One region of the Sphingomonas aerolata genome, then DNA from elsewhere that is predicted to be linked to it. Evidence: riboswitches for the same ligand, from Rfam matches in the RefSeq annotation. Region 1 holds a riboswitch; each other region holds the start of a gene.
The links. Region 1 has a riboswitch for cobalamin ahead of NEF64_RS11395 (TonB-dependent receptor plug domain-containing protein). Riboswitches for the same ligand answer to the same signal wherever they lie in the genome.
Positions count from the first base shown of each region.

Region 2: it holds a riboswitch for cobalamin, as region 1 does, so the genes downstream of both, cobW (cobalamin biosynthesis protein CobW) here and NEF64_RS11395 (TonB-dependent receptor plug domain-containing protein) in region 1, are expected to answer to the same signal.
Region 3: it holds a riboswitch for cobalamin, as region 1 does, so the genes downstream of both, NEF64_RS08785 (TonB-dependent receptor) here and NEF64_RS11395 (TonB-dependent receptor plug domain-containing protein) in region 1, are expected to answer to the same signal.

Region 1 covers NZ_CP098762.1:2,502,732-2,506,006, reverse strand. Annotated here, with positions in the region: gene NEF64_RS11400 (HpcH/HpaI aldolase/citrate lyase family protein) at 1-661, shown strand, start outside; cobalamin riboswitch at 720-952, shown strand; gene NEF64_RS11395 (TonB-dependent receptor plug domain-containing protein) at 1,135-3,093, shown strand; gene cobO (cob(I)yrinic acid a,c-diamide adenosyltransferase) at 3,093-3,275, shown strand, end outside.
Region 2 covers NZ_CP098762.1:1,376,669-1,379,943, reverse strand. Annotated here, with positions in the region: gene cobN (cobaltochelatase subunit CobN) at 1-994, opposite strand, end outside; gene cobW (cobalamin biosynthesis protein CobW) at 1,000-2,049, opposite strand; cobalamin riboswitch at 2,187-2,403, opposite strand; gene NEF64_RS06445 (HoxN/HupN/NixA family nickel/cobalt transporter) at 2,564-3,275, opposite strand, start outside.
Region 3 covers NZ_CP098762.1:1,894,102-1,897,376, forward strand. Annotated here, with positions in the region: gene NEF64_RS08785 (TonB-dependent receptor) at 1-1,898, opposite strand, end outside; cobalamin riboswitch at 2,067-2,307, opposite strand; gene NEF64_RS08790 (DUF4139 domain-containing protein) at 2,815-3,275, shown strand, end outside.

The sequences.
Region 1 (3,275 bases):
TACCGACGTCGTCCGGATGGTGCGGATCAATCCCCTCGACTCGGGGTGGCTGGACGACGATCTCGCTGCCGCGAGGGGGGCCGATGCAATCATGCTGCCCAAGGCGACCGGACCCGCGACCGTCCTCGCGTTGGTCGAGGCTTATGGCGATGACTGTCCGCCGATCCTGCCGATCGCTACCGAAGTGCCTGCCGCGATCTTCACACTGGGCGAATATGCGCGAGTCAACGACCGGTTATGCGGCCTGACCTGGGGCGCCGAAGACCTGCCCGCGGCGATCGGCGCGGCGACCAGTCGGGAGGACGACGGATCCTATACCGAACCCTATAAGCTCGTACGATCGCTGCTGCTGTTCGGCGCACATGCGGCGGACGTCGCGGCGATCGAGACGGTCTATCCCGCAATCGCGGACATTGACGGGCTGGCAGCCTATGCCGCGCGCGGCAGCCGGGACGGCTTTACCGGCATGATGGCGATTCATCCGTCGCAGGTCGCCACGATCAACGCCGCGTTCACGCCGGATGCGGCGACCGTTGCACATGCGCACGCCGTCGTCGCTGCGTTTGCGGCGGCTCCCGAGGCGGGCGCGCTGCAGCTTGATGGGCGGATGATCGATGCGCCGCACTTACGTCAGGCGCGGGCGATCCTCGCGCGACTTTAGGCCCATTGGCGGCAGGAAATTTCTGCGCTACCGTCGCCCTGCGAAACCGGTGAAGGCCGGGGTCGCAGATCGCGTCGGTGCCCCTCGGGGCTTCAAAGGGAATGCGGTGCGGGAGACGGTCCTCCTCATGCCGCGGCTGTCCCTGCAACTGTAAGCGGTGAGTGCGGTGCGCATGTCCCTTCATCACGGGGGGACGACCACTAGGCCTGAGCGCAAGCGCAGGGCCCGGGAAGGTCGCGTACCGGGCGTCGACCCGTGAGCCAGGAGACCTGCCGGCGCTCGGTCGCTCTTGCCATGGTCCAGGGGATGACCGCGGCACGGTACTCCGTCTGAGCGACGAACCATGCGGCGGGGGCCGCATCGGTGCGCGTGGCGGGTGCGGTTCGGCGTACACCCCAAGCGTTGCGCCGGCTGTCCGTAGCATCGGACGGCAGGCCCCGGCCGGTCGCTGGTGACGCCGGGGGTATCGTTTCATGACCAGAATTTTCGTTTCGCTTGTGGCGCTCGCCACCGCCACGGCCTTTGCATCGCCGGCCGCGGCCGAGCCTGATCCGGTTACTGCGGCGACGGGCGAGGCGGCAGCGGGCGGCGCTGAGCTGGTGGTTACCGCATCGAGATCGGGCGACGCGGTTCCGGCCGATCAGATCGGTGCGTCGGTGACGGTGCTCGACGCAGCGACGCTCGACCAGCGGCAGACCCGGATCGTGTCCGACGTGCTGCGCGACGTCCCAGGGTTGGCGGTTAGCCGGACCGGCGCGGTCGGGGGGACGACGCAGGTCCGGATCCGCGGATCGGAGGGCAATCATGTGCTGGTGCTGATCGACGGGATCGAAGTGTCCGATCCCTATCAGGGCGAATATGATTTCGGCACGCTGATTGCCGACGAGGCGGCCCGGGTCGAGGTGCTACGCGGCCAGCAATCGGCGCTGTACGGGTCCGACGCGATCGGCGGCGTCATCCAGTATCTCACGCTGAGCGGCGCGGAGGCCCCGGGCGTATCACTGCGGGCCGAAGGGGGATCGTTCGGCACGTTTTCGGGAGGCGCCCGGGTCGCGGGCGTAGCGGGCAATCTCGATTACGCGCTGTCGAGCTCGACCTACCTCACCGACGGCACGCCGACCGCACGGGGCGGATCGCGCGACATCGGCGCGAAGAGCGTCGGCGCGACGGGCAAGCTGAGCTGGTCGCCGACCGACACGCTGAAGGTCACGGGCGTCGGGCGCTATAGCTATACCGATGCCGACAGCAACGACACGGCATTGAGCGGCCCGCAGTTCGGCACGATCGTCGATACGCCCGGCGCGCGCAGCACGGTCGAGGCATATTACGGGCTGGTTCGCGCCGAACTCGCGCTGGCGGATGGCCGCTGGACGAATGCGCTCAGCGGCCAGTTTGCCGATACGACACGCCGGGCGCTGGTCGACGATGCCTTGAGCTTCGGCAACAAGGGACGGCGGTACAAGGGATCGTTCGAAAGCACCTTCCGGTTCGGCACTGATCGCATCCGGCATCGGCTGACCGCCGCAGTCGATGTCGAGCGTGAGGAATTTCAGACACTTAGTCCGGTCTCTTCGGAGTTCGTCTTCACAGGGCGGCGGCACACCGACAATGTCGGGATCGTCGGACAGTATGACGTCGTGATCGACGACGCGCTAGCGATCGGCGGATCGGTGCGGCGCGACGAGAATAACCGGTTCGACGACACCACCACCTACCGCGCGCAGGCGAGCTATCGTTTTGCGACCGGAACGCGGGTGCGCGGTGCCTACGGTACCAGCGTGAAGAACCCCGGCTACTTCGATCTCTTCGGCTATTCCGACGGTCGTTATATCGGCAATCCGAACCTCAAGCCCGAAAAGTCAAAGGGGTGGGAAGCCGGGGTCGAACAGGCTTTCGGGGGGGATCGTGCGACGATCGGCGCGACCTATTTCGACAGTCGGCTGACGAACGAGATCTTTACCACCTATCCTGCCCCCGACTTCGTCGCGACGCCCGGCAACCGCAATACGCGATCGACGCAGCATGGCGTCGAGGTGTTTGCTACAGCCCAGCCAATTCCGCAGCTGCGCTTCGACCTCGCCTATACCTATCTGAAGGCGCGCGAGGACGGGGGCGTGGAGATCCGGCGACCCAACCATATCGGCAGCGTCAACATGACTGCGTTCAGCCGCGACCAGCGCGCCTCGGCAACGCTCACCGTTCGGTATAATGGCCGGCAGCAGGACGACGCCTATACCGATCCGAGCTATGTCCCGGTCCGCGTCTCGCTCCAGGAATATGTCCTCGTCAACCTGAACGCGGCGTACAAGTTGACGCCCGGGCTGTCGGTTTTCGGTCGGGTCGAAAACCTGTTCGACGAGCGGTACGAGGAGGTGTTCAGCTATGTTGGCCAGGGGCGCGGCGCCTATGTCGGCGTGAAGGCAGCATTCTGATGCGGAGCGAGGCGGAGCACACGGCGCGGATGGCCAAGAAGAAGGTCGTCCAGGACAAGATCGTCGCGGCCAAGACGATCGAGAAGGGCCTGCTGATGGTCCACACCGGACCGGGCAAGGGCAAGACCACCGCGGCGCTTGGCATGGCGGTGCGGATGATGGGGCATGGGCGAAAGGTCGGG
Region 2 (3,275 bases), 1.1 Mb from region 1:
ACAGCCGTCCGTCGACCTCGGGCAGAACAACGTGCATCGCCAGGTCGGCGGGGGACAGCCCGCGCGTCGATCCCGCCCAGGCGGCGCGGTCCGATGTCGCCAGCGCGACCTGGAACACCGGCACCCCCGCCCCGTCGAGCGGCGAGCTGTTATCGGCGCCGCGGCCGGAAAAGGCGGTGGCGTTCACGATCGCCGCCGGGCGCAGTGCGACGACCCAACGCGCCAGCCACCCCGCCGCGCCCGGCGCCTTCAGCGACGGCGCGAACAGCCCGACGACCTCGAACCCCGCCGCGCTCAGCCCGGCATGCAGCGCCTCGACCGGGTCGAGATCGGCAGCGGTCAGGTAGGAACGGTAGAAGATCAGCAGGATTCGCGGCCGCGTCGCAGTCATCGCGAACGCCGCGGGGCACGTCACCCCGTCGCGCGGCTGCCAGCCGCCGACCTCTGGGACCGTCTTCACCCCCGCGACCGGCCCCGCATAGAGCCCTGCCGCCAGCGCCATCTGCGCCAGCGCCGCCTGCGCCGCGACCGCGCCGCCATCGTCGCACAAGGCGGCGAGCCGGCGCAGCGTCGACACCGGCACCGTCGACGCCGCATCGAGCCGTGCGTCGATCCGCCCGTCGGCCGGCAGCACCGCCAGCGCGATCCCCCGCGCCCGCGCCAGTGCCTCGACCTGCTGCAACCCATAGGACCAGTAGGACCGCCCGCCGATCAGCCGGATCACGATCCCCTTCGCCCCACCGCTCCCGCTCCCGCTCAGCGTCCGCTCGACATAGGTATCGACCGACAGCGGATGCGCGAGCGCGGACAGATTGGCGAGCCGGAGCGACGGCAGCGGGCTCCCACTCGCCGCCGCACGCCGCCACCCGGCCGCGAACGCGCCGAGATCCCCGTCCGAAAAGGACAGGACGACAAGATCCGCCGGGCTCTGCGCCAGGTCCTGCGGGACCGCGCTCTCCTCCAGCCCGTGGCTTTCGCGGAAGACGACGTGCATCGTCGTCAGCCCTGAAGCGCGGCCCGGATCCTTGCGGGGTCGATCCGGTCATGCTCCGCGATCACCACCAGCCGCGTCTGGCGCGCCTCGTCGCCGCGCCACGGCCGGTCATATTGCGTCCGCACCCGCGCCCCGACCGCCTGCACCAGCAGCCGCATCGGCTTGCCCGTCACCGCGGCATAGCCCTTCACGCGCAGGATGTCGGCGTCGCGCGCGAGGGTCTCGATCCGCGCGGCGAGCGCCGCCGGGTCCGCGATCTCGCCGAGGTCGACGATCATGCTGTCGAAATCGTCATGCTCGTGATCGTCCGCGCCATCATGGTGCGACGGTCGCGCGGCGATGTCGTCCTCCGCCGCCGCGTTCAGCCCGAGCACGACGCGCGGATCGATCACCCCGTCGGTCAGCGCGATCACCGGCAACGCACGCGGGGACTCCGTCGCGACCACCGCGCGCGCCGCAGCCACCCCCGCCTCGCCCGCCAGATCCGCCTTGGTCAGCAGCACCAGATCCGCACAGGCAAGCTGGTCCTCGAACACCTCGGCAAGCGGCGTCTCGTGATCCACGCTCGGATCCGCGCGCCGCTGCGCCTCGATCGCGGCGAGGTCGGGCGCGAACCGTCCCGCGGCGACCGCTTCCGCATCGGCCAGAGCGATCACCCCGTCGACTGTGATCCGCGACCGGATCGCGGGCCAGTCGAACGCCTTGAGCAACGGCTTGGGCAAAGCGAGCCCCGACGTCTCGATCAGGATGTGGTCGGGCCGCGGGTCAAGCGCGAGCAAAGTCTCGACGGTCGGGATGAAATCGTCCGCGACGGTGCAGCAGATGCAGCCATTGGCGAGCTCGACGACATTCTCGGCCGGGCAATCGGGGATCGCGCAGCCCTTCAAGATGTCGCCGTCGATACCGAGCGTGCCGAATTCGTTGACGATCACCGCGAGCCGCCGGCCACCGGCATTCCGGATCAGGTGGCTGATCAGCGTGGTCTTGCCCGCGCCGAGGAATCCGGTGACGATGGTAACGGGAATCTTGGCCAGGGTCGGCTGGGGGTCGGTCATGCGATACTCTCCGGGCGTTGGAACGACGGCCACGGACGGGCGCACGCCCGCAGCCACACGCGCGCACGACCTGAAGGCCGCACGCGTTCGTCGCTCAGACGGAGTACCGTGCCGCGACCATCCCCTGGATCAAGGCAAGAGCGACCATGACGCTGGCAGGTCTCCTGGCTCGCGGGTCGAAGCTCGATGCACGCCTTCCCAGGTCCCGTGACCCAGTGGCTGCCCCCGCATCGGGGGCCTGTGCGTCTCGCTCACCGCTTACAGTTGCAGGGACAGCCGCGGCATTGGGAGGCAAAGCTCCCGCACCGCATTCCCATTCAAGCCCCGAAGGGCACCGGCGCGATCTGTTGAGGTTCGGTAGAACCAAACCTCGGGGTTGGGTTTAGAGGAGTTTCGTGACTGTGCCAATGCACCTGACCTCCGTCATTCTGACGAAAGTCAGGATCCAGGGCCACGCATGATCCGGTGATTGGCTCTGGGCGCCGGGTCGAGCCGGGGATGACGACGCTGCTCGTTACCCCCGCACCACCTCGATCTCGTCGAACCGCTTCCACCGGTAGATCGCGAAACTCAGCACCCAGCACGCCACGAACAGCGCGATGATCGCAAAGCCCAGCCCGTTGAAATTCTCGCCCAGCGCCGAAGCAACGTCCCACACGCCCCCGCTCAGGCCGAGCTTCGACGCCAGCAGCGCGAGCGTCTCGATCCCGCCGATCGCGATCGCGACGATCGCCGAGATCAGCGTGATCGTGATGTTGTAATAGAGCTTGCGGATCGGCTTCACGAACGCCCATTCATACGCGCCGAGCATCACCACCCCGTCGGCACTGTCGACCAGTGCCATGCCCGTCGCGAACAGCACCGGCAGCACCAGCACCGTGCCGATCGACAGCCCGTCCGCCGCCTGGCTTGCAGACAGGCCGAGGATCGCGACTTCGGTCCCGGTGTCGAACCCCAGCCCGAACAGGAACCCGAGCGGCGCCATGTGCCAGCTGCGCGTGACCAGCCGGAACATCGGCCGGAACAGCCGCGCGAGCAGCCCGCGATTGCCGAGAAGCAGGTCGAGATCCTCCTCGACATAGCGCCCCCCGCCGCGGACATGGCCGAAGGTCCGCCACACCGATCGCAGGATGATCAGGTTCATCGCCGCGATCGTGAACAGGAACAGCGCGGAGATCAGTGTCGCGATCACCCCGCCCGCCTGCTTGAACGCCTCGAACTGCGCC
Region 3 (3,275 bases), 610 kb from region 1:
AAATTGGCGAGCGTCTCGGGCACGTCCGGCGGGGTATTGCCGTTGAAGCTCGAGCCGCCTGAGATGAAGTCGTCGAACGTCGCGTCGAGCACGCTGCCGTTTGCATCGATCCCGACACCGTAAGGCAGATCGAGTGACACTGCGGCTTCGATGCCCCTGGCCGATCGCTGTCCCACCTGCTCGACCGGGCTCGTCGGGGTCAGTTGCGCCAGCAGGCGTTTCTTGACGATCCGGTAGGCGGCGAGGGTGGCGGTGCCGCGACCGTCGAGGAAGACCGCCTTGGCGCCGATCTCGAGCTGGTCGCCCACCGCGTTGCTGAACTGCACCTGCCCGGTCGAATAGGTGGTCAGCGTCCCCAGAGGATCCACGCCGGTGGCATATTGCGCATAGAGCGACACCGTCGGGATCGGTTGATAGACACTCCCGATCCGCCAGGTCACGTTGTGCAGCCGCTTGTCGAGCACGAATGTCTCGATGCCAGCGCCGTCCGGAAAGTTGATCGACCAGCGGCGGATCTTGTCGCGCTCGTAGCGCACGCCACCGACGATCGAGACGTGCGTGCCGAGCTTCAGCCGGTCCTCGGCAAAGACCGCATATTCGGTGGTCCGCGTCCGATAGCGCGGTGCGATCCCCTGGGTGTCGACGATCAGACTGGGATCGAACGCGAAGGGATCGACCTCGGAGACCTGGGGATCAGACCCGAAATTGTGCAAATAGGTTAGTTTGATGAGGTTGACGTCGAAGCCCACGACAAGGTCGTTGCTGACGCCATCGGCGATGCCCGTCTTGAACGTCACGCTGCCCTGATCGCCCCACTGCGTCTGGTCGTGGACGATCCCGGTCATGTCCGTCCTCAGTATGCGGCCGGGCGTACCGGTGTTGGCGCTGCCGTTGGAGCAGATCCCGTCTGCGGCGATCCAGCAATAGCTTTCGAGGTTGAGCCACGAGCGTTTCGACGTGAGGCGATAGGCCTGGTTGCTGACGGTGACCGCGTCGCTTGGCGTCCAGTCGACCTGCAGGCTGGTGCGGTTGTCGCGGTAGCGGATAAAGCCGTCGCGTGTGTTGTAGTTGCGGTCCCGGATGCGGTCGTCGAGCCGTCCCTCGATCAGCGGCGTGCCGAAATAGCGCATCGGCTTCTGGTCGCCGTAATCGTCCCGTGCGGTGACGACGAGCGTGTCGGTCGGTGCCCAGCGCAGCGTGCCCGACACGGCATGGCTGCGCGACTGGCCACGATCGACATAGCCGTCCGATCGGCGATAGCTGCCGTCGATGCGATAGGAGAGGCGCTCGGTGATCGGCCCGCCTGCGCCCGCCGCGACATGGAAGCTGTCCTGCGAGCCGTAGCCGATCTCGCCCTCCACGTGCGTCCGCTGCGTATCGGGTTTACGCATCAGGACATTCACCGCACCGCCCAGCGCGCCCTGGCCGTAGAGCACCGAGGCTGGGCCGCTCAGGATGTCGATCCGCTCGACCATCCACGGATCGGTCGGAAAGGTTATCGTGCCGGCAGCCGGGAACAGCCTTATACCGTCGATCAGCTGAAGCACGGATCCCTGGCCGCTGAAGCCGCGCGCGGCGAGCGCGGTGCCGCCATTGCCGGGGTTTCCGGCGTTGCTGATGCCCGGTGCGCGGCTCGTCGCGTCGATCACCGACAGGTCGCCGCGCGCGCGGATCGTGGCGCCATCGATGACCGAGATCGTCGCGGGGGTCTCGAGCGGCGTGAGGCCCAGGCGGCTGCCGGTCGCGTTCGGCGTGGTGAGCGTGTCGCGCGCCTGCTGGCCGACAACCAGAATGTCCTCATTGTCCGAGACAGGCAAAGACTGAGCGTTGAGCGGTGCTGCGAAAACAGGTGACAGCAAAGCCCCCGCCACCGCGAGGCGAGACAATAGGAATGGCATTACGGTAATCCCCGGGGCGTCGAGCGAACCCGGCAGGGACCTCCCGCGAACGGCCGACATCCGCGCCAGCCGGACGCCATCGCGACCGGCACGCATGCCCGTGCGGTCCCCACCGCACACGTCGTCGCTCGACGGAGTACCGTGCCGCGGCCACCCCCTGGGCCAGGCAAGAGCGACCAGACGCCGGCAGGTCTCCTGGCTCACAGGTCATCACACGATGCACGGCCTTCCCAGGCCTTTATGACAGAACGTCCGGCCCAGTGGCTGCCCCTCCCTGTGAAGGAAGAAGCGATATGCATCGCGCTCGCCGCTTACAGTTGCAGGGACAGCCTCGGCTTCGGGTGGCGAACCACCCTTACCGCGTTCCCTATTAAGCCCCTCTCGGGGCACCGACGCGATCATGCCGACCGTCTCCAGCGGAGCAGGTCAGCGGGGACGGTGTATCCTGACGAAGACGATCCGGCAATTGGTCGACGCGACGATCGCAAAAGTCCAAACGGAGTGTCGGTGCCCATTAACGAATGTCGGAAGTTGGGAAGCGACAGATGCGTCGAGAACGACCGGAATTGGGTCTTTGCGGATTCGGTGGGAAGGCGTCGCCGAGCTCGGCGTCGACCGGATCGATATCTTGTTCGGGCGCTCCAAGGATTGGTGGCGTATCGGCACCCGCTACGACCAGTAACCGACGGACTTGCTCTCCGCCGTCGGTCTCGCGGACACCGTCAGTTTGGCTATGATCAACGTATCATAACCTTAATGGCGCATCGCACCGATCAGAGCGAACAAGCGCCGTTGTTTGGGTCAGAAAATCAGACCCACAATGTCGCGTTGCCCTTCTGATGCGGTCTCGCCATTATAGCAAGGACCGGGGGAGAGTAGCGTGCGCAAAAGCATCTCGAGAGCGTGTGGTTTGGTGATGCTGCTCGGGTCGATTTCGGCAGCCGCTCAGCAATTGCCGCCCCCTGCTGATTCCTCGACCGCCGGAACGGCGCAAGGCGACGTGTCGGTCACCATCTACACCAACGACGTCGCCTTGGTGCAGGACATCCGTCCGCTGAACCTGGCGAGCGGGCGGGTTCAACAGAATTTCCCCGACGTGAGCGCAGCGATCCGACCGGAAACGGTGTCGCTGACCGTGCCCGATGCCGCGATCGTCGAGCAGAATTTCGACTATGACCTGCTCAGCCCGTCGAGCCTGATGGAGAAAGCGGTCGGCGAGACGATCACGCTGGTGCGGACCAATCCGGCCACCGGCGCGGAAACCCGCGATCGCGCGAAAGTTCTGGCGGTGAACGGCGGCGTGGTCATCGAAGTGAACGGTCATGTCGAGGTACTGCGCGACGACGGCCTGCCGGTGCGCGCGGTGTTCGACCGGGT